2 regions of the Catenibacterium sp. GCM10023432 genome follow, and region 2 is predicted to be linked to the other one. Evidence: a T-box and tRNA genes for the amino acid it is inferred to sense, from the RefSeq annotation. Region 2 holds a T-box; the other holds one or more tRNA genes.
The links. The T-box of region 2 lies ahead of ileS (isoleucine--tRNA ligase). A T-box ahead of a tRNA ligase gene usually reads a tRNA of that ligase, here a tRNA-Ile.
Positions count from the first base shown of each region.

Region 1 (11,977 bases), on a different contig from region 2:
ATATCTTCTAATTCATTCTTTAATCTTGCAGGAAGAACAGCTAAGCCCATTACTTCAATTAAGCCGATGTTTTCCTTCTTAATGTGATGGTGTGCAGCATGAGGGTGGAAGATTCCTAAAGGGTATTCTTCAGTTGTACGGTTATTTCTAAGTACTAGATCTAACTGATACTTTCCATCCTTCATACGTGCTATTGGTGTTACTGTGTTATGTCTTACACCATCTGTATATGCAATGATATTTAGTGATTCATCACTATAATCAATCCATCTTTCAAGAATAACATCAGCCAAAGCAATGATTTTTTCTTTGGAAGTAGAGGTAAGTCTTAGAGTTGACAATGGCCAATACAGCATATCTATCTGTACATGATCATGTTCATAACTCTTGATAACTTTCGCATCTTCCATAGGAAAATGATGACGACCGCCTTGGTAGTGATCATGGGTAAGGATAGAACCACCTACGATTGGTAGATCAGCGTTACTTCCCAGCATATAATGAGGGAACTTATCTACAAATGCGAATAGATGCTCGAATGTATTGTGGTCAATTTTCATTGGCTGATGTTCTTCATTAAATACGATACAGTGTTCATTGTAGTAAACATAAGGTGAATACTGTAGGTAATAGCGATGACCTGCAAGATCTAGTGGGATAATACGATGATTCTGTCTAGCAGGATGCTTCATATTACCTGCAAATCCAACATTTTCTTTACATAATAAGCAAAGAGGATAGTTTGTAGATTTGATATTCTTTGCAGCTGCGATTGCTTTAGGATCCTTTTCTGGTTTAGAAAGGTTGATAGTAATCTGAATATCACCATATTTAACATAATGGTTAAACTTGATATTCTTATCAATACGTGATTTACGAATATAGTTACTACTAATACTTAAATCATAAAAGTAGTCTGTTGCTTTTTCTGGAGATTCATTATAAAGAGTGTTGAACTTATTTACCACTTCACTAGGACGAGGCATGAGGCAGTTCATAAGTCTTGTATCAAATAAATCTTTTTCAGTCACAGAATCTGAAATCATACCTTTTTCTACTGCATAGTCAAGAATATGATCAATGATATCCTGTGCTGTTTCTAATTCTTCATCGATTTCTTCTAATTCAAATTCATCTAACTGAAGTAAATCTAAAATTAAATTTGCGGCATAGTACAAGTCATCTGTACTAATCATGCCTTTTTGTAACGCAAAGTTGAGTAATCTGTTGATTTGATGGTTCATTGTATGGTCTCCTCTTTTTTTTATTTTGTTTTTTCTTCAACTACTATAATAAACCTTTTAGTAAAATAATCAATATTTTTTTAATTATTTTACTATTTAATTTACTTATTATTTTACTAAAATAAAAAAGAGAAGTTTTATTACTTCTCTCTGCATGAATTTCTAATAACCAATTGACATGGTAATTGTATTCTACATGGATAGCTGATATCCTCTTCTGTAATCATTCTATGTAATAATGAAGCCCCCATCTCTCCCATCTCACTTGAAGGTGCATAGACAGTAGATAATGTAGGTCGTGTGAAGTTACATGCATCCACATCATTGAATCCCATAATAGACACTTCTTCTGGCACTTTGATTCCTGCATCTAATAAAGCCTGCATAGCCCCCATCGCAAGAGGATCATTGGCACAGAACACTGCAGAAGGTATTTTTCCTTCCTCAATCACACGATTCATGACAGAATAGCCTTCATCTCCTGTCATTTCATGATTGGTTGTAAATATTTCATATTTTATTCCTAGATATTCACAATATTTAATAAAGCTTTTCTTTCTAGAAATTGTTTGTAAAGACATCTCATCATATTCATTTCTTCCCATAAAACCAATTGTTTCATGTCCCTGCGAATGAAAATAGTTGACTACTTTACACATCGCGTCATCAAAATCCAATGAGATACAGACATTTGTGATAGGAGACAAATCCATATCTAGTAAAACAATTCTACTAGATAACTTACTAAATGTATCGAGATACTTCTTTTCAAACTTTCCAATACAGATAATGCCATCCACACCTTCTAATACCTGCTTCATATTCATATCATCGTATCTTACTTTTGTAGAAGCCATCTTTTCTTTTCTTAAATATTTCTCGACCCCTTGTAAAATAGATAAGAAATAAGTATCTCTAAATTCCTGTTCAAATGTATAACACTGGATAATACCTATATTAAATGTTTTCTTCTTTTCTTTTGATTTTAAGGAGTAATTGAGTTCACTAGCTACTCTTAATATCTTCTCTTTTGTCTCAGGTAAAACCTTCAATGTTTTATCTTCATTTAATACTCTTGATACAGTTGCGATAGAAACATCCGCTGCTTTCGCAACATCCTTAATTGTAGCCATTTCGTTTTCCTCCTCAACATTACTATAATAATTAATATATCACAATCCAGATAAAATGAGGTAAAAATTTTAGTAATATTTTAACCAATTTTAATGATAAATTATTTTTTCTTTATTTTCATTGTATGTATCAAACTTTTTTTCTACCTTGCCTATATTTTTTTTATTTTTTTATTGACGTGTCTACTTCTACATGGTATTATAGGTGAGCAGTCAAGAAATGGGCCTGTAGCTCAGTTGGTTAGAGCGCACCCCTGATAAGGGTGAGGTCGATGGTTCAAATCCATTCAGGCCCACCATTTCTAAAACTGTTAAACATGGGCCTGTAGCTCAGTTGGTTAGAGCGCACCCCTGATAAGGGTGAGGTCGATGGTTCAAATCCATTCAGGCCCACCATGTTTATTTAAAATTTCTTTGGGGCCTTAGCTCAGCTGGGAGAGCGCCTGCTTTGCACGCAGGAGGTCAGGAGTTCGATCCTCCTAGGCTCCACCATTTAGAACTTAACAGACACATTTGTGTCTGTTTTTTTATTTCATTGCGTAAAAAAGAACCATAGTCCTATATAAAGGATTATAGTTCTTTACTTTTAGTATCCTGCACCAGTGTCTGTATTCTTCATGATTTTAACTAGGCGGCTTGTACCAAGTCTGTCAGCACCAAGTTCGATGAACTTTTCAGCATCATCAAATGAACTAATACCACCTGCTGCTTTTACTTTAACTCCTTCACCTACATGATCATGCATTAACTTCACATCCTCAAATGTAGCACCTGCAGTTGAGAACCCTGTTGATGTCTTAATGTATTCTGCACCTGCATTTGTGACTAATTCACACATCTTGATCTTTTCTTCTTCTGTAAGAAGACATGTTTCAATAATAACCTTTAAGATTTTACCATCACATGCTTCATGAATCTGACGGATTTCATCTTCTACTTCTTCATATCTCTTATCTTTTAAGAATCCGATATTAATAACCATATCAATTTCAGATACACCATTTGCGATAGCATCCTTTGTTTCAAATACTTTTACTGCAGTTGTACTGTATCCATTTGGGAATCCAATAACTGTACAGATAGGAAGTTTACCATCCACATATTCTGCTGCCTGTTTAACATAAGCAGCTGGAATACATGCAGATGCTGTACCATATTTGATTCCATCATCAAGGATCACCTTAATGTCTTCCCAAGTGGCACTCTGAGCCAATAATGTGTGGTCTACTTTTTTTAAAATTTCATTTGTGTTCATTTTTTATACCTCTCTTATATTCTATTATAACAGTTTATCTAGAATAGAATAGCCAATTCTATCTTTTGGCATCTTAATTCCAAAATTTTCTGTAATTGTTGCACCAATAATCGCAAATGTATCCGTTGATTCTAATTCACTTTTTCTTAATAAAAAGAATAAGTTAAGCTCAAATTATAGTTTTCTTTGTTTCTATATTCCTATAATGCTATAATGGGTGAAATGTTAACAAGGAGGTTAATATAATATGTTAGATGCATTTGCGAATAACTGGACAATACTGGTTATTTCCTTCTTTATTTATAGTTTCTGTGGATGGATCTGGGAATCACTCATCTGCCCTATCGCCACAGGTCATAAGATACATAACAGTGGTTTCTTAACTGGACCTTGCATTCCTATTTATGGATCAGGTGCGATTATTGTATGTGCTTTATTTCCTATCTCTAAAGATTGGTCTCTTATCTTTATAGAAGGAGCTATTGTCGCATGCTTTATTGAATATCTCACATCTTATTTCATGGAAAAGATGTTCCATGCAAGATGGTGGGACTATTCTCAAATGAGATTCAACTTAAATGGTCGTATCTGTTTAGAAGGTTTCTTTATTTTTGGTTTCTTTTCTGTCACTGCAGTGAAGAATGTACAGCCACATCTGACTCATATGCTTATTCAATATGATTATATTCCAATGGTTATTGCTTCTACTGTGTGTATCACACTATTCACAAGCGACTTAATTACTACATTTCTTGAAGCCACTCATCTTGCGAAAAAACTTGAGACAGTCTCTCAGGATCTTAAGAAGTTTGCAGATGAACTAGAACTAGATATTCATAATGAAATTACAACAGATGATATCTTTAAGATTGCACGTCAATTAAAGGATAGTCACCGTGAACATCTTATTAAGAAATATTCACATCGTCGTTTAGTCAAGGCATTCCCTGATATCTTAAACAAATACCACACAAAAACTCAGAAATAATGCATCTGAGTTTTTTTTTTGCGTGAAAACGTTTATAATAAATAAGAGGAGGTATGACCATGGAAAAGAATGCATTATTTAAACTCAGTTATGGTTTGTATGTATTAGGTGTAAATGATGGTAATAAGCCTAATGGCTGTATTATTAATACAGCTGTTCAGCTCACAAGTAATCCTTATCGTATTGCAGTGACTTTGAATAAGGCGAATTACACTCATGATGTATTGATGAAGTCAAAGAATATGACTTTATCTGTGCTTGATATCACATGCCCTTTTGATATCTTTAAACGATTTGGTTTCCAAAGCGGCAAAGAAGTTAATAAGTTTGATGGTTTTGATATATATGATTTGAAAGACTCATTACCTTACTTAACACAATATGCAAATGCATATATGAAAGGTCATGTTATAGAAACATTGGATGAGTTAACACATACGATGTTTATTGTAGAACTTGATGATGCTGTTATCTTAAATGATCATGATTCTATGACATATGACTATTATTTCAAGAATGTAAAACCAAAACCAGAAAAGAAGAAAAAAGGATGGGTATGTAAGATTTGTGGATGGGTCTATGAAGGTGATGAATTACCTGAGGATTTAATCTGTCCTATTTGTAAACATCCGGCATCTGATTTTGAGCCACTTTAGGTAGGAGGAAAAAGAATGTTTAATGTAAGACAAATAAGTGATGATTTTTATTATGTAGGAGGCAATGATAGACGTTTAGAACTATTTGAAAATGTTTATCCTATTCCTGATGGAATAAGTTATAATTCTTACTTATTAGTAGATGATAAGACTGTCTTATTAGATACTGCAGATGCAGCGATTGCTCATCAATTCTTAGAAAATTTAGAACATGTACTAGATGGTAGAACACTTGATTACGTAGTAGTCAATCATATGGAGCCTGATCATTGTGCAACACTTTGTGATATTGTAATACGTTATCCTGATGTAAAGATTGTGGGTAATACTATTACATTCCGTATGATGAAGCAGTTCTTTGATTTTGATGTAGATCAGCAAGCTATAGTTGTCAAGGAAGGCGATACTTTAGAAACTGGACATCATGTATTAAGCTTCGTTACTACACCAATGGTACATTGGCCTGAAGTCATGATGACTTATGATTCTACAACTGGTATTTTATTTAGTGCGGATGCATTTGGTACTTTTGGTGCACTTCATGGCAATTTATTTGCAAGTGAAATGGATCTAGATGAATCATTCTGGAATGAAGCAAGACGTTATTATACAAATATTGTTGGTAAATATGGTGTACAGGTGACTAATGCCTTAAAGAAAGCATCTACTCTCGATATCTCAATGCTTTGTCCACTGCATGGTCCTATCTGGGATGAAGATATTAACCTAATGGTAGAACATACTGCATGCTGGGCATCCTATAAACCTGAAGTAAAGGGTGTTATGATTGCCTATGGTTCCATTTATGGTGGTACTGCCAATGCAGCAGAGATTCTTGCAAGTAAGTTAAGTGAAAAAGGTATTCACAACATTAAAGTGTATGATGTATCTAAGACTGATCCATCTTATATCTTATCTGAAAGTTTTAAATATTCTCATCTTGTATTCGCAAGCGCATCTTATAATGCGGGTTTATTCACACCTATGCAGAACTTATTGGTAGAAATCAAGGAACATCTTTTACAGAATCGTACATGTGTTTTAATTGAAAATGGTACATGGGCACCAAGTGCTAAAATGACTATGAAAGCTATTCTTGAATCATTATCTTGGAATTATATTGGTGAAGAGCTCACTATTAAATCACGTATGAAAAATGCAGATTATGAAAAAATTGAAGCTCTTGCTGATGTGATTGTAAAAGATATGAATGAAGAACATCAAGTAAAGGAAGAAACTCCTGTGCGTAAATGGCGCTGTAAGATCTGTGGTTATGAATATAGCGGAGAAGAACTTCCTGAAAACTTTATTTGTCCTCTATGTAAACATCCTGCTTCAGATTTTGAAGAAATAACTGAATAATACATACAGCCAAGCCGAAGAAACATTTATTTCTTCGGCTTTTCTATTGACAACGTATAAACATATTCATATAATTAAATATGTAAAAACGTTTATATGAGGAGGAGCCATGGAAAAGAGAAATGAATTCTTAAATGCGAATGAAGATGTTGTTTCAAAGGTTTTAGAGAATCAGCCTGATGATGAATATCTTTATGATTTAGCAGATTTATTTAAGACATTTGGTGATTCTACAAGAATCAAAATCCTCTATGCTTTATTTGAAGGTGAACTATGTGTAGGTGATTTAGCTACTATATTACAGCTTTCTCAGCCAGCCATTAGTCATCAGCTTAAGGTATTAAAGGATGCAAAACTAGTAAAGTTTAGAAGAGAAGGAAAGGTTATCTTCTATTCATTAGATGATGATCATGTAAGAAGTATTTTATCTATTGGTATGAATCATATTGAAGAGTAAAGGAGAAAATAATATGAAAAAGACTTATAAAATAGATGTAGATTGCGCAAATTGTGCAAATAAGATGGAAGAAGCAGTAAAGAATACTGAAGGTGTTAAGGATGCCACTTTAAGTTTTATGACTTTAAAGTTAAAGGTTGAGTTTGAGGAAGATGTTGATCCTCAGGCAGTTATGGAAAAAGCAAGAGAAAATTGTAAAATTGTTGAGGATGATTGCGAAATCTTCCTTTAATAAGGAGTGATAGAAATGACAAAGAAGCAAAAGAATGTTTTAAATAGAATTATTATTGCGATTGTCTTATTGATTGTAATTACAGTATTTAAGACAATTGTCCCTGTACCAGGCTATGTCGAGTTTATCCTCTATTTAATTCCCTACTTTGTGATTGGACATGATATTCTAAGAAAATCCATTAAAAATATCAGTCATGGTCAGGTATTTGATGAAAACTTCTTAATGGCTGTCGCAACAATCGGAGCTATGTGCCTTGGTGAATATCTTGAAGGTTCTGCCGTTATGGTTTTCTATCAAATTGGTGAATTATTCCAAAGCATTGCGGTTGGTAAGAGTCGTAAGAATATCGCTGCTTTAATGGATATTCGTCCTGATTATGCCAATATCATGGTGGATGGAGAGATTGAAGAAGTAGATCCTGATGATGTAGAGATTGGTAGTGAAATCATTATCAATCCTGGTGAAAAGGTTCCTATTGATGGAATTATTGTAGAGGGTGATACAACACTAAATACAAGTGCCTTAACAGGTGAAAGTGTGCCTCGTAACGCCCATTGTGGTGATGAAATCTATAGTGGTTCTATTAATATGACAGCACGTATCACAGTTAAAACAACAAAAGAATTTGGTGAATCAACAGTTTCTAAGATTCTTGATCTTGTAGAAAACTCAAGTATGAAGAAATCCAAAACAGAAAACTTTATTACAAAGTTTGCAAAGTATTATACACCTGTTGTATGTTATAGTGCGCTCGCTTTGGCTGTTATTCCCCCTATTGTCTTAACTATTATGGGACAGCCTTCCCATGTCAGTGACTGGATCTTTAGAGCCCTCACATTCTTAGTAATCAGCTGTCCTTGTGCTCTTGTTATTTCTATTCCATTAAGTTTCTTTGGTGGTATTGGATGTGCCAGCAAGAACGGTATTCTTGTAAAAGGTTCTAATTACCTAGAAACATTATCCGATGTTAAGTACTTTGTATTTGATAAGACTGGTACATTAACTAAGGGTGTATTTGAAGTGACTGATGTTGTACCTGCCGAAGGTTTTGATAAATATAATTTACTTGAATATGCTGCTTATGCAGAAAGTGCTTCAACACATCCTATCAGCGTCAGCTTAAAGAAAGCTTATAATCAGAAAATCGATAATAAACTTGTAGATCATATTCAGGAAATTGCAGGACATGGTGTAGAAGCAGACTATAATGATCATCATATTCTTGCAGGTAATGCGAAATTAATGAAGTTAAAAGGCGTTGGTTATAGTGCTTATACAAAGGCTGGTACACTTGTATATGTAGCAGTTGATGACAAATATGCAGGTTGTATTGTGATTTCTGATATTATCAAGGATCATGCAAAAGAAGCTATTAGTGGTTTGAAATCATTAGGGGCAAAGGAAACTGTTATGTTAACAGGTGATAGTGCTTCTACTGCAGATTTTGTAGCCAATACAATTGGCATTGATACAGTACATAGTGAACTTCTTCCTGCAGATAAGGTAGAAGAAGTAGAAAAGTTGTTAGCTAATAAATCAGACAAAGAAAAACTTGCCTTTGTCGGTGATGGTATCAATGATGCACCAGTACTCTCTCGTGCTGATATTGGTATTGCGATGGGTGGTCTTGGTAGTGATGCTGCCATTGAAGCAGCAGATGTTGTTTTGATGGATGATGATCCATTAAAGATTTCCCTTGCAATGAAGATTTCTACTAAGACATTAAAAATTGTAAAACAGAATATCGTCTTTGCGTTAGCTGTTAAGTTCATCTGTTTAGTATTGGGTGCACTTGGTATTGCGAATATGTGGCTTGCAATATTTGCAGATGTAGGTGTTATGATTCTTGCAGTCATGAACGCAACACGTGCACTCACAATTCATAATTAAAGGTATCCTCAGGGATGCCTTTTTCATTGTATAAAAAAACATCTAGCCAAGCTAGATGAGTATACCTTTTAGATGATCACATTCATGCTGAATGATCTGTGCTGTAAAACCTGTAAAGGTTTTAATCTTCTTCTTAAATGATTCATCAAAGTAAGAGACCTTGATTGTTTCATAACGTTTAACTGACTTTTGTCCTACATGAGATAAACATCCCTCTTCACATTCATGATAGTTACCACTTGTTTTAATGATTTCAGGATTATACATCACATGCATCTTTTCATCTTCTAAAAAGATAATGACTGATTTATTATAGCCAATCATATTTCCTGCCATACCAACACATTCATGAAGATGTGCTTGAAGAGTATCCTTTAAATCAGTTCCAATATATAAATCTTCTCTCGTCGCTTTTTCTGCCTCCTGAGATAAGAAGAAATTATCCTTTACTATTTCTTTAATCATTACTTCGTCCTCCTAAAATATATTATAACATAAGAAAACAGGCTCATAAGAGCCTGTTAAGCATATTATAATCCTTTTTCAGTTAATTCTCTTGCAACATCATCTTTGATAGTTACGCCTTCTTCTTCAAGTCTTGCAATAGTATCTGCAAACTGAGGAAGGTATTTTTTATGGGCGATTAATAATTCATCCATAATACGTTTAGCTTTAGTACCAGCTACAATCTGTGGATTGATTGTGAAAGCCTGTAATAGAGTTCCATAATCACCTGTTACAGCAGCTTCTTCAACACATAATTCCATGTTCTTCATGCACTGTACCCATCCTCTTTCTGCTGGTTCTAATGGACCAAAAGCGATTGGACGTGCACCAGTACTTCCAATATAAGAAGATACTTCTACGGCACAATCAACTGGAAGATCAGGTACTGCACCATTATTTTTAGTAGTTACAACGATGTGACTTAACTTATTTCCATAAATAGATGCAATTGTTTCACAAGCTGCATCACTGTAATGTGCACCACCACGTTTTGCAAGCTGTTCTGGCTTATGATCTAGGTTAGGATCCTTATATAATTCAAATAATTCATGTTCAGTCTTCTGTACCTGCTGACCTCTTGTTCCAACATTTGGATCATTGTATTCCTTCAAACCATGTGCCAACATTTCTTCTTCACGATAGTAATATCTATGATATCCACAAGGAATCATATTCATACGTAATAACTGTTCTTTAAAGAATGGGATATCATGAATATTAGCTGGAATACCCATATCTTTACCTTCATACATTGCATTGATGATGTCTTTAGTCACTTCATGACCATTTTCATCAAATACTTTATGCCAATGGAAATGGTTTAAACCTGCAAACTTGTAAGTTAACTGATCCAATGTTTTTCCGATTGTTTTTGGTTCATCCATCATAGCACCTACTGGTACATTACATAAACCAATAACCTTATCCCACTTACCATATTTCATAACTGATTCAGTAACCATTCCACTAGGGTTAGTGAAGTTGATTAACCATGCATCAGGACATAATTCCTTCATATCTTCTACGATGCTTAAGATAACTGGAATAGTACGTAATGCTTTGAAGATTCCTCCAGCACCATTTGTTTCCTGTCCTAACATTCCATAAGAAAATGGAATTCTTTCATCCTTGATACGTGCATTCAATAACCCTACTCTGAACTGTGTAGTAACGAAGTCAGCTCCTGGTAATGCTTCTCTACGGTCTAATGTAAGATGTACTTTTACATCATAAGGAGATGCATCCCACATTCTCTGTGCCATTTCTCCTACGATTTCAAGTTTTTCTTTACCATCTTCGATATCACATAGCCAGATTTCTCTGATTGGTAATTCACCATATCTCTTGATGAACCCTTCCATTAATTCTGGTGTATAGCTGCTGCCTCCACCAATAGTAACGATTTTTACGCCTTCTTTATTCATTCTTGCGTTCCTCCTTCGACAACACCATTATACGTAAAAAGAATAAGGAAAACATTAAAATGTAAGCGAAAACAACAATGTTCTCTTTCTGTTCCTTATTTCAAAGGTTTTTGGGGAACACTGTTCTATTTGATGATTGGGTTATCTGTTTTTCTGCCATGATCTGTAAATATGTTTTCACATTCCATAGAAGTCATTGTTTTATTTTCTAAATGTTCATCGTAGCTGGTATTAAAATAACCTGCATAAAGAACATCAAGTAAATAAAGTAAAGAAAGATTAAAAGAGAATGTACCTAAATTATCAATTAGTTTTTCTCTTGTGGATACATATAAACAGCAGTCTGACTGACTAGAAAGAGAGTTAGTCCCATAAGTTGTAATAGTGATAAAGGATAACTTTCTTTCAACTAATTTACGACAGATAAAAATACATCTTGATGTTTCACCAGAATAACTGATAAGAATAAATAATGTATTGCTGCTACAATAACATGCTTCATAAAAAGCTTCATCCGTGCTATCAAAAATATCTACCTTCTTACCAATTTTCATCATCTTTTCTTTAAAGGTATAGGCAATTCCCTTCTGTGCACCTGATACGACAATCGCAATATGTTCCTTCTTTTCAATACGATTGATGGCTTCCTGAAGTGTATCATGATTGAGTAAAGAAATCGTATCCTGCAACGTTTCATCATAAAGTAATCCTATTTTATTCGCAATCACTATATTCTTATCATTTTGGGAGAATGGTCTATTACTATCTATTTTCTGAAAGTGTGTGGATAAGTATCGTATTTCTTCTAAATACTGTTTCTTGAAGT
Region 1 is NZ_JBHSEB010000040.1:15,623-27,599, reverse strand. Features, by position in the region: gene galT (UDP-glucose--hexose-1-phosphate uridylyltransferase) at 1-1,244, opposite strand, end outside; gene ACFOZZ_RS05865 (LacI family DNA-binding transcriptional regulator) at 1,385-2,377, opposite strand; tRNA gene ACFOZZ_RS05860 (tRNA-Ile) at 2,600-2,676, shown strand; tRNA gene ACFOZZ_RS05855 (tRNA-Ile) at 2,697-2,773, shown strand; tRNA gene ACFOZZ_RS05850 (tRNA-Ala) at 2,794-2,869, shown strand; gene deoC (deoxyribose-phosphate aldolase) at 2,964-3,632, opposite strand; gene ACFOZZ_RS05840 (putative ABC transporter permease) at 3,880-4,620, shown strand; gene ACFOZZ_RS05835 (flavin reductase) at 4,680-5,276, shown strand; gene ACFOZZ_RS05830 (rubredoxin-like domain-containing protein) at 5,292-6,638, shown strand; gene ACFOZZ_RS05825 (ArsR/SmtB family transcription factor) at 6,748-7,095, shown strand; gene ACFOZZ_RS05820 (cation transporter) at 7,109-7,327, shown strand; gene ACFOZZ_RS05815 (heavy metal translocating P-type ATPase) at 7,343-9,220, shown strand; gene ACFOZZ_RS05810 (peptide deformylase) at 9,272-9,685, opposite strand; gene ACFOZZ_RS05805 (6-phospho-beta-glucosidase) at 9,751-11,151, opposite strand; gene ACFOZZ_RS05800 (MurR/RpiR family transcriptional regulator) at 11,277-11,977, opposite strand, start outside.
Region 1: it has a tRNA-Ile gene. The T-box ahead of ileS (isoleucine--tRNA ligase) is inferred to sense a tRNA for this amino acid. The anticodon was not compared.

Region 2 (11,977 bases):
CTTCCTTAACAGAAACACAAGGTTTAACCTTTATAGAAGCGATGGCTTCCTCATTACCTGTTTTAGCAAGATATGATTCGAATTTAGATCCTGTTATTGTAGAAGGTAAAAATGGTCATTTCTTCTATTCTAAAGAAGAATATATTGAAAAAGTAGTAGAACTATCTCATAAGGATTTAACGCCTTTTAAAGAGTATGCAGTCAAGCATGCTCAACAATTTGACTCTCATACTTTCTATGAAGGAGTGATGCAAGTGTATGATACATCTATAGATCATTTTGAAAATTGTTTCATTGTCTCTTCAATAACACCGAATGATAAGTTGGTCTCTATTGAATTGACTAGCGGTAAAAGAAGAGTTGCACTTGAATGTTCTTTAGAAGATGTTGAATCATTCCATCTTGTTAAAGGAGCACGTATCAATCATGATATGATTGATATTCTTAAAGAAAAGCAGAATGTCAGACAACTTTATTTTAAAGCAATTAAACTTCTTAGTTATCATGATTATTGTTTCCATGATTTAGTCAAAAGATTAGAAACATATGGTGACTTCAATGAGATAGAAATCATGAAATGTATGGCTTTATTAACTGATCGTCATTTGATAGATGATAGAAAATATGTGAAAAACTATATTGAAGCGACTTTGAAGAAGGGAAACGGCTTTAAAAGAGCAATTCTTGATTTGAAGAATAAAGACATACCTGAACATCTCATTGAAGAAGAAATAGAGAAATTTGACGAAACTGAAGAAAAAGACTATGCTTTAAATATTGTGGATCAGCTTTATTCAAACAATAGTAAGCTGTCTCCACAGGGGTTAATTCAAAAAATAAAGAGAACCCTATTCAATAAAGGATTTAGTCAAAGTACGATTGAATCAGTTATGAGTACTTATGACTTTGAATTTTCTCATGAACGTACATTGTCTTTATTAAGACAGGAATTTGAAAAGACATATAAACGTTATAAAAATAAATATCATGGTCAGGAACTAAAGATGCGTATCAGCCGTTTTCTTAAGCAGAAGGGGTATGATTATGAAGATATCTTGATTGTGATGGATGAAATATGGAGTGAATTGAATGATTAAAATTAATGAAATGCAGCCAGGAAAAGAAACTGTTGGATTTGAGGCTATTATTATTTCTGTGACTGTAGGTAAAACCAATGGCGCTAATAAATCGTCTTATTTAAATATAGTTTTGCAGGATGCGACAGGCACGATAGATGCAAAACTTTGGTCTGCAACAGATGAACAGATTCGTTTATTTGAAAGAGGACAGGTTGTAAGAGGAAAAGGGGATATCATCAACTATAAGGGCATGAGACAGATGAAAATCGTTAAGCTTGAGCCTATTGAAATGAATGATGAACAGAAGGCTTTATTTTTACCTCAACCTCCTGTTGAAAAAGCAGTGATGCAGAAGGAATTAGATAAGTACATGAAGAAAATCCATAATATTCGTCTTTATGCGATTGTTCATGGCCTTATTGAGAAACACTATACAGCCTTTGTGAACTATCCCGCTGCAACTAAAAATCATCATGATTTTGCATCAGGTCTTCTTTACCATACTTTATGTATGTTGAAACTTGCAGATCAGCTTATTGAAATATATAGCTATCTAGATGCTGATTTACTCTATGCAGGTGTTATTTTACATGATATCGGTAAAGTTAAGGAGTTCACCGGACCTATTGTCCCTGTCTATTCTATCGAAGGAAGTCTTGTAGGACATATTTCTATTGGTCATGCAATGGTTAAAGAAATGGCTGAAGAATTACATATTGAGGGAGAAGAAGTTTATCTGCTAGAACATATGATTCTTTCTCATCATGGCAAACAGGAATTTGGTTCTCCAATATTACCACAGATTCCTGAAGCAGAAGCATTAACACTTATTGATAATGTAGATGCACGTATGAATATGTTTGAAAAGGCACTTCATGATACGGAGCCAGGATCATATTCTGCACGTATCTTTGGGTTAGAGAATAGAAATGTATACAAATCTCGTAATTGATGTGATATAATAAAAAAAACGACAGGAGGTTTGACATGTGTATGGATAAGGTAAAAGATTGGTTATTCGGTGAAGAAGAAGAAGGATATACAGAAGATTACAATACAGCACAAAACGGACAGGAACAAAAATCTAATATTTTTGAAAACAATAAGACTAAAAAGACAAGTGAGATGTTGAAGCCATTTGATGCTAACTCGAGTCTTGTATTATTCGAACCACGCGCTTATTCTGATTCTCAGGAAATTGGTGGTTATTTAAAGAAGAATAAGGCTGCTGTAGTTAACTTACATCGTTTACAGAAAGAACAGCAGAAGCGTGTAGTTGATTTCTTAACTGGTGTTATTTTTGCGATTGATGGTGATATTCAGGTAATCGGTCCTAAAATTTTCTTATGTACACCTAAGAATATCGGCGTAACTGGTTCAATCACTCTAGATGATGAACCACAAGCAGCTGCGGAGGAATAAGTATTAGCATAGGCTAATACTTTTTTTATGAAAGATGTTAGAACATTTTAAAGGCGATGAAGAATTCGTTTCAAAAACATTAGATTACAAGGATCAGGCACTTTATTCACAGCGTATGATTCTTACACAATTTCTTGATCCTCATCAGCAGTCAATTGTAGAAAGTGTTATTGGACATGAACTTAAGGTAGAAGCGGATGGTGGATTTGATGGTGCGGAGAATAAGAGAGTATTAATTGCACCTGATTTCTATGAATTTGAACCTGAAGATTTTAAAGTGACTGTTTTTAGAGTAGATTATAATGATACATTTGGAAAACTAAAACATTCTGATGTATTAGGGGCCCTTATGCATTTAGGCATTAAGCGTCAATGTATTGGTGATATCAATGAAGAACCACTCTCTTTTGCCTGCATTAAAGAAAACAGTGATTATATTCGTATGAATTTAACACGTATTAAACGTTCTTCTATTCATCTTGTGGAAATGGAAGAACGTCTCTCTATTCATGCAGACACTTATACTAAAACATTGATTGTTTCTTCTTTGCGTCTAGATAAGATGGTAGCTGCATTATTTGGTATTTCTCGCAATAAAGCAGTTGACGCTATTCATGGGCAGTATGTCAAGCTTAACTACAAAGTTATTGAAGATATTTCAAAAATATGCGATAATAACGCTATAATATCTTTGCGTCATCATGGCCGAGTAAAGATATTCATAACAGATAGAAGAACAAAGCAAGATAATTATGTGATAGAAGGCCAATATTATCGATGAGGGAACGATTATGGGATACATGTTCAATAAGCAGTTTCGTGGATATAATACGGAAGAAGTAGATGAAACTATTGCGAGTCTAGAAAAGAATATCCAGGATAGATCACTGCAGATTAGAAGACTTGAAGAAGAATTAGAAAAAATCAAAAAAGAGAATATTGCGATGGCAAATCGTCAATCTATTGAACGAAAGACCAATGAGGAGATTTCTCGTCTTGCTTTAAAAGAAGCCAGTGAACTGATTACAAAGGCAAAGCATAATGCGAATATGATTCTGAAAGAATCAATGAATTATGTGAAAGGTTTAAGTGATGAAGTGGATGGTTTCAAGGATGAAGCAAAAGATTTCAGGGCTGAAATTGTAAAAATCAGCACAGAATTGTTAGAAACTATTGACAAATCAGAAATTTTTAGTTTAATTAATGAAGAAGAAAAAAAAGCGAAGAAAGAGAGCGCTGATCAAGAGAACTTATAGAGAAGCCGTGGGTGGTGGAAACGGTGAAGGAGTATTGGTCAGGAATCACTCTGGAGCTGCATCCTGAAATAAGTAGGGAATGCCGTTGATTGCGTTAAAATCTTAAGTGCATATCGAATGATATGAACAAAGGTGGTACCGCGTGCAAACGTCCTTTATGAAGGACGTTTTTTTATTTGTGAAAGGGGATATATATGAATTACAAAAGCACACTCTTAATGCCAAAAACTGATTTTGAGATGCGTGGTAAGCTTCCTACTAAGGAACCAGCTTACGTAGAAAGATGGCAGAACGCTAACATGTATGAAAAGGTCATCAAGCAGAATGAAGGAAAAGAACATTTCATTTTCCATGATGGACCTCCATATGCAAATGGTAATATGCATGTTGGACATATGTTAAATAAGGTTATTAAAGACGTTATTTGTCGTTATAAGAATATGGAAGGTTTCTATACACCATATATTCCAGGTTGGGATACTCATGGTTTACCTATCGAAAATGCGATTCAGAAGCAGGGTGTAGATAGAAAATCTATGTCTACTGCAAAGTTCAGAGAAAAATGTTATGAATATGCATTAAAGCAGGTAGAACGTCAGATGCAGCAGTGTATCCGTGTTGGAACATTTGCCGACTACAAACATCCATATTTAACATTAAATAAGGAATTCGAAGCAAGACAGATTGATGTATTTGCGAAGATGGCTGTAGATGGATTAATCTATAAAGGATTAAAGCCAGTATACTGGTCACCTTCATCTGAATCAGCATTAGCTGAAGCAGAAGTAGAATACCATGATGTAAAATCACCTACTATCTATGTACGTTTTAAGGTAAAAGATGGTAAAGGTATCTTAGAAGGTGATGATAACTATTTTGTAATCTGGACTACTACTCCTTGGACAATTCCAGGAAACCAGGCAATCTGTTTAAACCCACGTTTCACTTATGCATTAGTTAAATCTGAAAAAGGCAATCTTGTTGTCTTAGAAGAATTAGTTGATTCATTATGGGAAACATTTGGATTAAAAGAAAAAGAAATTTTAAAGCGTTTCAAGGGTGAAGAATTAGAATACATCACATGTACTCATCCACTTTATCCAGAAAGAGAATCATTAGTCATCATGGGTGACCATGTTACAACTGATTCAGGTACTGGATGCGTTCATACAGCAAGTGGATTTGGTGTAGACGACTTTAACATCTGTCAGAAATATAAATTACCAGTTCTTGTAAACGTTGATGAACATGGCTGCATGATGGAATCATGTGGTGAATGGCTTGCAGGTCAGTATGTTGATGATGCAAACAAGACTGTTACAGTAAAACTAGAAGAATTAGGTGCTTTACTAAATCTTACTTGGATAACACATAGTTACCCTCATGACTGGCGTACTAAGAAGCCTATCATCTTCAGAGCAACTGACCAGTGGTTCTGTTCTATCGATAAGATCAGAGAAAAATTATTAAGTGAAATCGATAGCGTTAACTGGATCAATGAATGGGGTCATATTAGAATCTATAACATGATTAAAGACCGTGGAGACTGGTGTATCTCAAGACAGAGAACTTGGGGCGTTCCAATTCCAATCTTCTATTGTGAAGATGGTACCCCTGTTATTGATCAGAAAGTATTTGATCATGTATCTGCATTGTTTAGAGAATTCGGTTCAAACGTATGGTTTGAAAGAGATGAAAAGGACCTTCTTCCAGAAGGTTATACAAACGAACATTCACCAAATGGTATCTTCAAGAAAGAAAAAGATATCATGGACGTATGGTTTGACTCAGGTTCATCACATACTGGTGTATTAGTAGAAAGAGGACTTGGTTATCCGGCTGATCTTTACTTTGAAGGTAGTGACCAGTATCGTGGATGGTTCAATTCTTCATTAATCATTGGTACTGCAGTACATGGTAAAGCACCATATAAGACAGTTTTATCTCATGGTTTCACTCTTGATGGTAAGGGATTAAAAATGAGTAAGTCTGGTGGAAATGCTGTTGATCCAATCAAGACAATCAACAAATGGGGTGCTGATATCTTAAGATTATGGGCTACTACTGTAGACTTCCAGTCAGATGTACGTATCTCTGATGATATCTTAAAGAAAGTATCTGAAAGCTATCGTAAGGTAAGAAATACTATGCGTTTCTTGCTTGGTAACTTAAATGATTTCAAGGATACTGATGTATTACCAGTAAATGAATTAGAACCAGTAGATCAGTATATGTTAGCTAAGTTAAATGACTTGATGGATGCATATCATAAGTCTATGGATTCTTATAACTTCTCAGAAGCAAATAAGGAAATCTTAAACTATTTCACTAATACACTAAGTGCATTCTATATGGACTTCACAAAGGATATCCTTTATATCGAAAAGGCTGATTCTACAAGAAGAAGACAGGTACAGACAGTTCTTTATCATCATGCAAAGACAATGATGAAGTTAATCTCACCAATCTTAGTCTTCACTGCAGAAGAATTACATGATCACTTCCATTGTGATGCAAAACAGGAAGAATCTGTATTCCTAGAAGCTAAGCCTGAAAAGTTCGAAATTGAAAATGAGGATGCATTAAAAGCACAGTTCGACTTATTCATGAACTTACGTACTGATGTAATGAAGTCATTAGAAAACTTAAGAGCTGAAAAAGTAATCAATTCTAACATGGAAGGTAAGCTTACTATCACTCTTAAGGATGAATATAAGTCTTTAGCTGCATTAGAAGATTCTATGAAGCAGTTATTCATCGTTGCAAAGGTTACTTTAGATGACAATGCTGAAGGTAAAGATGAATATGAAACTTGTTTCATCAAGGCTGAAAAATTCCATGGTGTTCAGTGTCCAAGATGCTGGAACTGGTTCGAAGAAGGCGAATTAGTAGATGGATTATGTCCAAGATGTCATGAAGTTGTAGAAACTTTACCAGCTACAGAAGAAGAATAAAAAAATAGGATATGGGAGCGTTCCTATATCCTTTTATTATGCAATAAAAAAAGTCTAGAAATCTAGACTACTGACTACTCCCACGGGCAAGCCCATGGGGTTCTTACTGTCAAGTTTAGCTTGTAATCGTACATCATTTTCAGAGTTTGGAATACAAGTATAAATCTATTTGAGTAAGAACTTCTATTACCAAGTGGTCCAACGACCACATTAACGGTAAGTTTCTATCTTGCGATATGGAAGTATAATCAATCTCCCTTATGTTTATTTTCTGCTATTTTGATTCTACTATTCAATACTTTGATTCTATTAGTCTTAATTCTTTTAATTAAGGCTTCTTCCTTACTGTAACACTTTTCAAATTCTGAAATACATCTGTCTCTATCTATATTCTTAGTCCTATACTCATAGCAGTACAACAGAAATGATGAATACCAGCCTCTTTGTACTAGAGTTCCATCTGCTAAATGATACATCCTGTCGGATAATTTCTTCTTTATGTAATCATCTGCGGTATGGTCATATTGTGATGCTCTATAATCAGTAGGCACTTCTATATATGTACCACCTGTGGTCTTGAACTTTTCTTCTACAACAATCTGAAACCCAGAAGGGCATCTATTCTTTATAGACTTACCAAAACGTTTTTTCTTATTAAACTTACGCATATGGTCAAGAAATGTAATAGTTTCGCCATCCTCAACAGAATAGATACGTACAAGGTTTTCAAGTTCTATTTTCCACTCCATAGGAATAGTTATGTTTACCTGAACATTATTTGATTTTGGTCTTCCCATTGAGTAAAGAGTTCTTTCAGCTTTTATACATACATTATATATTTACTCTATACAAAATTCTTAAGTAAAAATTATGTGGCTTTCATCCCATAGGCAAGCCCATGATTTTTTCGCCATTAATTAATAACCACGTTTATATTCTTCAAAGCGGTCTAAAGAGTAGCCAATTAATCTTAATACGAAGATTAAAACAAAGCCTACCGCAAATAGAATATATAAATGTGCAAAGAAGCCAATCACACAGCATAACGCAAATACGATATAGCCAACAGTTGTTAAGAAATCCATATATTTATGTTCTTTTAATCCGTTCATAATTTCACCTCATTCTAGGATATTATATCATTCTCTGTAAGCGAAAACAATTGCAGAATTACTCTTAAACTTGCGTGGTAGGAATGCTATAATGGGTGTAATTATGGAGGCAGTTATGATAAAAGGTTGTATATTTGATTTAGATGGAACATTAGTTGATTCTTTAAAGGATCTCGCAGTAAGTACAAATCATGCTTTGGAGGCATGTGGGTTAGCACCACATCCTATTGAAAAGTATAAACAGTATGTAGGTAATGGTGTTTTAAAACTAGTAGAACGTGCACTTGGAGAAGATCATCAGGATTTGTTTGATCAGTGTTTACAAGAATTCATGGACTACTATAAGGAACATTGTTTTGATTATACAGCACCATATGCTGGTATTAAGGAATTAGTAGAAGATTTACATAAAGAAGGTATTAAACTTGCTTGTGTTACTAATAAACCACATACAGTGGCTGAAGTGATTGTACCTAAGTTATTTGGCAATCGTTTTATTACTACATACGGGGGATGCTCAGATTATCCTAAAAAGCCTGATATCACTTCTTTAAATCTCGCATTAAAAGATATTGGTTTGACTAAGGATGAATGTGTTTTTATTGGTGATTCTAATGTTGATATAGAAACAGGAATTAACGCTTCTATGAAGACAATTGGATGTGACTGGGGATTTAGAGGAGAGGCAGAGTTAAAGGCTGCAGGTGCCACTAAAATCGCTTATAAGGCGCATGATATCAAGGAGTATGTAGATGATTGGAATAAGTAAATGCTTATGTGGCTATGATTGTACTTATCGAGGCGATTCTAATAGAATAGAAGCATTAGAACTTATTGATAAGAAAGGTGAAGCAGTCCTTATTTGTCCTGAAGTATTAGGAGGACTTTCTATTCCTAGAGATCCTGCTGAAATAGTTTCAGAAGAGCCATTATGTGTGCAGACAGTAAATGGAAAAAATGTTACAAAGGAATATGTAGAAGGAGCACAGAAAGCACTTGAAATACTAAAAGCACATGACATTGAATATGTCATCTTAAAGAGCCGTTCTCCTAGCTGTGGGTTCAATCATATTTATGATGGTACATTCTCTCACAATGTTATTGATGCAGATGGTATATTTGTTCGTTTACTTAAAAAAGAGGGATATAAGATTTATACAGAGGAGAACTATCCAGGTAAATTGTAAAAAACATACAAAGTAGGCGCTAGACTAGAAAAATAGGAATGAATATATTAGAATATGAGTATATGAAATAGGAGGAATATATAATGGGACATATTTTAAAGGTCCAGCCAGTTTTAAAAGAAAAAATCTGGGGTGGAACTAAGCTAAGAGATGTTTATGGCTATGATATCCCTAGTGATCATACAGGAGAAGCATGGGTTATTTCAGGTCATAAGAGTGGCGATTGCCCAATCGTTGAAGGTGAATATAAAGGAAAAACAGTATCATGGATGTTTGAAAATCATCGCGAATTATTTGGTAATGTAGAAGGTGATCAGTTCCCATTACTTGTAAAGATCATCGATGCTAAACAGGATTTATCTGTACAGGTACATCCAGATAATGAATATGCAAAGATTCATGAAAATTCTTTAGGTAAGACTGAATCATGGTATGTATTACAGGCGGATGTTGGTACAGATATGGTTATGGGTCATTATGCTAAAACTAAAGAAGAATTTATTAAGGATATTGAAGAAGATAAGTATAATGAATTACTCAATCGTTTTAAAATCCATAAGGGTGATTTCTTCTATATCCCGGCAGGTACATTACATGCAATCTGTGGTGGTTCATTAATCTATGAAGCACAGCAGTCTTCAGATGTTACTTATCGTGTTTATGATTATCATCGTAAGGGTGATGATGGTAAAGAAAGAGAATTACATGTACAGCAGTCAATCGACTGTACAAAGGTGCCAGCTGATTTAGAACAGAATAAAATATTTGTAAATACTAAATTAGACCATGGTTCTAAGACTAGATATTTAAAATGTGAATACCTAACTGTTGATCATTACTTAATTGAAGGAAGTACAGAAATTAAAAATGATGATCCATTCCAGTTAGTATCAGTCATTGATGGTGAAGGTACAGTCAATGATATGCCTATTAAAAAAGGTGATCAGTTTATCATCTGTTCTGATGTTGATTTAGTACATTATGAAGGTGGACTAGAATTAATGGTGACAACACTATAATTCATTTAAGAGCACGTAAGTGCTCTTTTGTTGACTTTAAATGAAATGCTTCGTATAATTCTGGTATAAAAATGATAAGGAGGAAAATTATGGGTATATATGAAAAAGCATTAGCACTTCATAAAGAACATCATGGTAAGATGGAAATCAATGTGAAGGTACCTATGGAAACAATGGAAGATTTGTCTATGGCTTATACACCTGGTGTTGCTCAGCCATGCCGTGAAATCCACAATAATCCAGAAACTGTTTATGATTATACATGGAAGGGTAATAGTGTGGCAGTAGTCAGTGATGGAACTGCTGTACTAGGACTTGGTGATATCGGACCAGCTGCAGGGCTACCAGTAATGGAAGGTAAATCTATCCTTTTTAAGAAATATGCGAATATTGATGCTGTTCCTCTTTGTATTGATACAAAGGATCCTCAAGAAATTATTAAGTTCTGTAAACAGATTGCTCCTACTTTTGGTGGTATTAACCTAGAAGATATCAGTGCACCACGTTGCGTAGAAATTGAAAGAACACTAAAGAAGGAATTAGATATTCCTGTATTCCATGATGATCAGCATGGTACAGCTATTGTCGTTACTGCTGCTTTAGTCAATGCCTTAAAGGTTGTTGGTAAGAAGCCAGAAGACGTGACTGTTGTAGTCAGTGGTACAGGTGCTGCAGGAAGTTCTATTATCCATATGATTCATGATTTAGGTGTTAAAGAAATCTATGGCTTTAATATCAACGGTATTGTGATCAAAGAAGACTATGACAAGTATGACTTCTTAACTCAGGAATTAACAGAAATCACAAACAAATCTAATAAACGTATGACTATGGCTGAAGCAGTGAAAGAAGCAGATATCTTTATCGGGGTTTCAGCTCCAGGACTTCTTACTAAAGAAATGGTACAGTCAATGAAAGAAAAGCCTGTTGTATTCGCAATGGCTAATCCAGAACCTGAAATTAAATATCATGATGCAGTAGATGCAGGTGCTGCAGTCGTAGGAACTGGACGTTCAGACTTCCCTAACCAGATCAATAATGTATTAGCCTTCCCAGGCTTATTTAGAGGCGCTTTAGATGTTCATGCGACTAAGATTACTGAAGGTATGAAATTAGCCGCTGCAAAGGGCTTAGCAAGTCTTGTAAGTGATGAAGAATTAAATAAGGATTATATCATCCCTCGTGCAACTGACGCGCGTGTAGCAGTGACTGTTGCAAAAGCAGTAAGTGACCAGGCTATTAAAGAAGATGTAATTGCCCATAAATAACACAGATACGGTTCTTAAGAACCGTATTTTTTTACAAAAAAAAAAGAATAGCTCTCGCTATTCTTCTTCTCCATCATCATAGTTAGAAACATTGTGATAAACCTGGTCAACATCATCACAGTCATTAAGAAGATTCATTAGTCTTTCAAATAAAACCATATCTTCACCTTCAAGTTCAACTGTTTCCTGTGGTTTAGTCTGGATTTCATCAACATCAAAATCAACATCAGGTAGCTTATTTTCAATCGCTGTCTTGATGGCATTGTAATCAGTTGGTTCACCAGTAATCTTTAAACTGCCATCTTCTAAAGTTTCGATATCTTTAGGATCAACTTCGCCTTCGATTAATGCATCAATTGCAGTTTCTTCGTCCATTCCTTTGAACTGAACAACAGATTCTACATCATATAAATAAGATACTGAACCTTCAGCACCAAGCTTAGCTTTTGATTTAGTGAATGCAGGACGTACCTGTGAAATAGTACGGTTGATGTTATCTGTTAAACATTTAACAATAACAGTTGATCCTGAAGGACCAAAACCTTCAAACTGTACGCTTTCATAATCTTCTACAGCACCGTTCTTAACTTTATCAATCGCACGTTTGATAACATCTCCAGGAACCTGATCTTTCTTTGCTTTCTCAATTAATCTTCTAAGGCTTAGATTACCGTCCGGTT
Region 2 is NZ_JBHSEB010000098.1:1,012-12,988, forward strand. Features, by position in the region: gene ACFOZZ_RS12205 (glycosyltransferase) at 1-1,097, shown strand, start outside; gene ACFOZZ_RS12210 (3'-5' exoribonuclease YhaM family protein) at 1,090-2,031, shown strand; gene ACFOZZ_RS12215 (cell division protein SepF) at 2,073-2,501, shown strand; gene ACFOZZ_RS12220 (RNA-binding protein) at 2,536-3,282, shown strand; gene ACFOZZ_RS12225 (DivIVA domain-containing protein) at 3,293-3,757, shown strand; T-box leader at 3,716-3,916, shown strand; gene ileS (isoleucine--tRNA ligase) at 3,952-6,711, shown strand; gene ACFOZZ_RS12235 (hypothetical protein) at 6,960-7,508, opposite strand; gene ACFOZZ_RS12240 (hypothetical protein) at 7,629-7,823, opposite strand; gene ACFOZZ_RS12245 (HAD family hydrolase) at 7,939-8,592, shown strand; gene ACFOZZ_RS12250 (DUF523 domain-containing protein) at 8,576-9,010, shown strand; gene ACFOZZ_RS12255 (type I phosphomannose isomerase catalytic subunit) at 9,094-10,029, shown strand; gene ACFOZZ_RS12260 (NAD(P)-dependent malic enzyme) at 10,119-11,297, shown strand; gene ACFOZZ_RS12265 (YebC/PmpR family DNA-binding transcriptional regulator) at 11,355-11,977, opposite strand, start outside.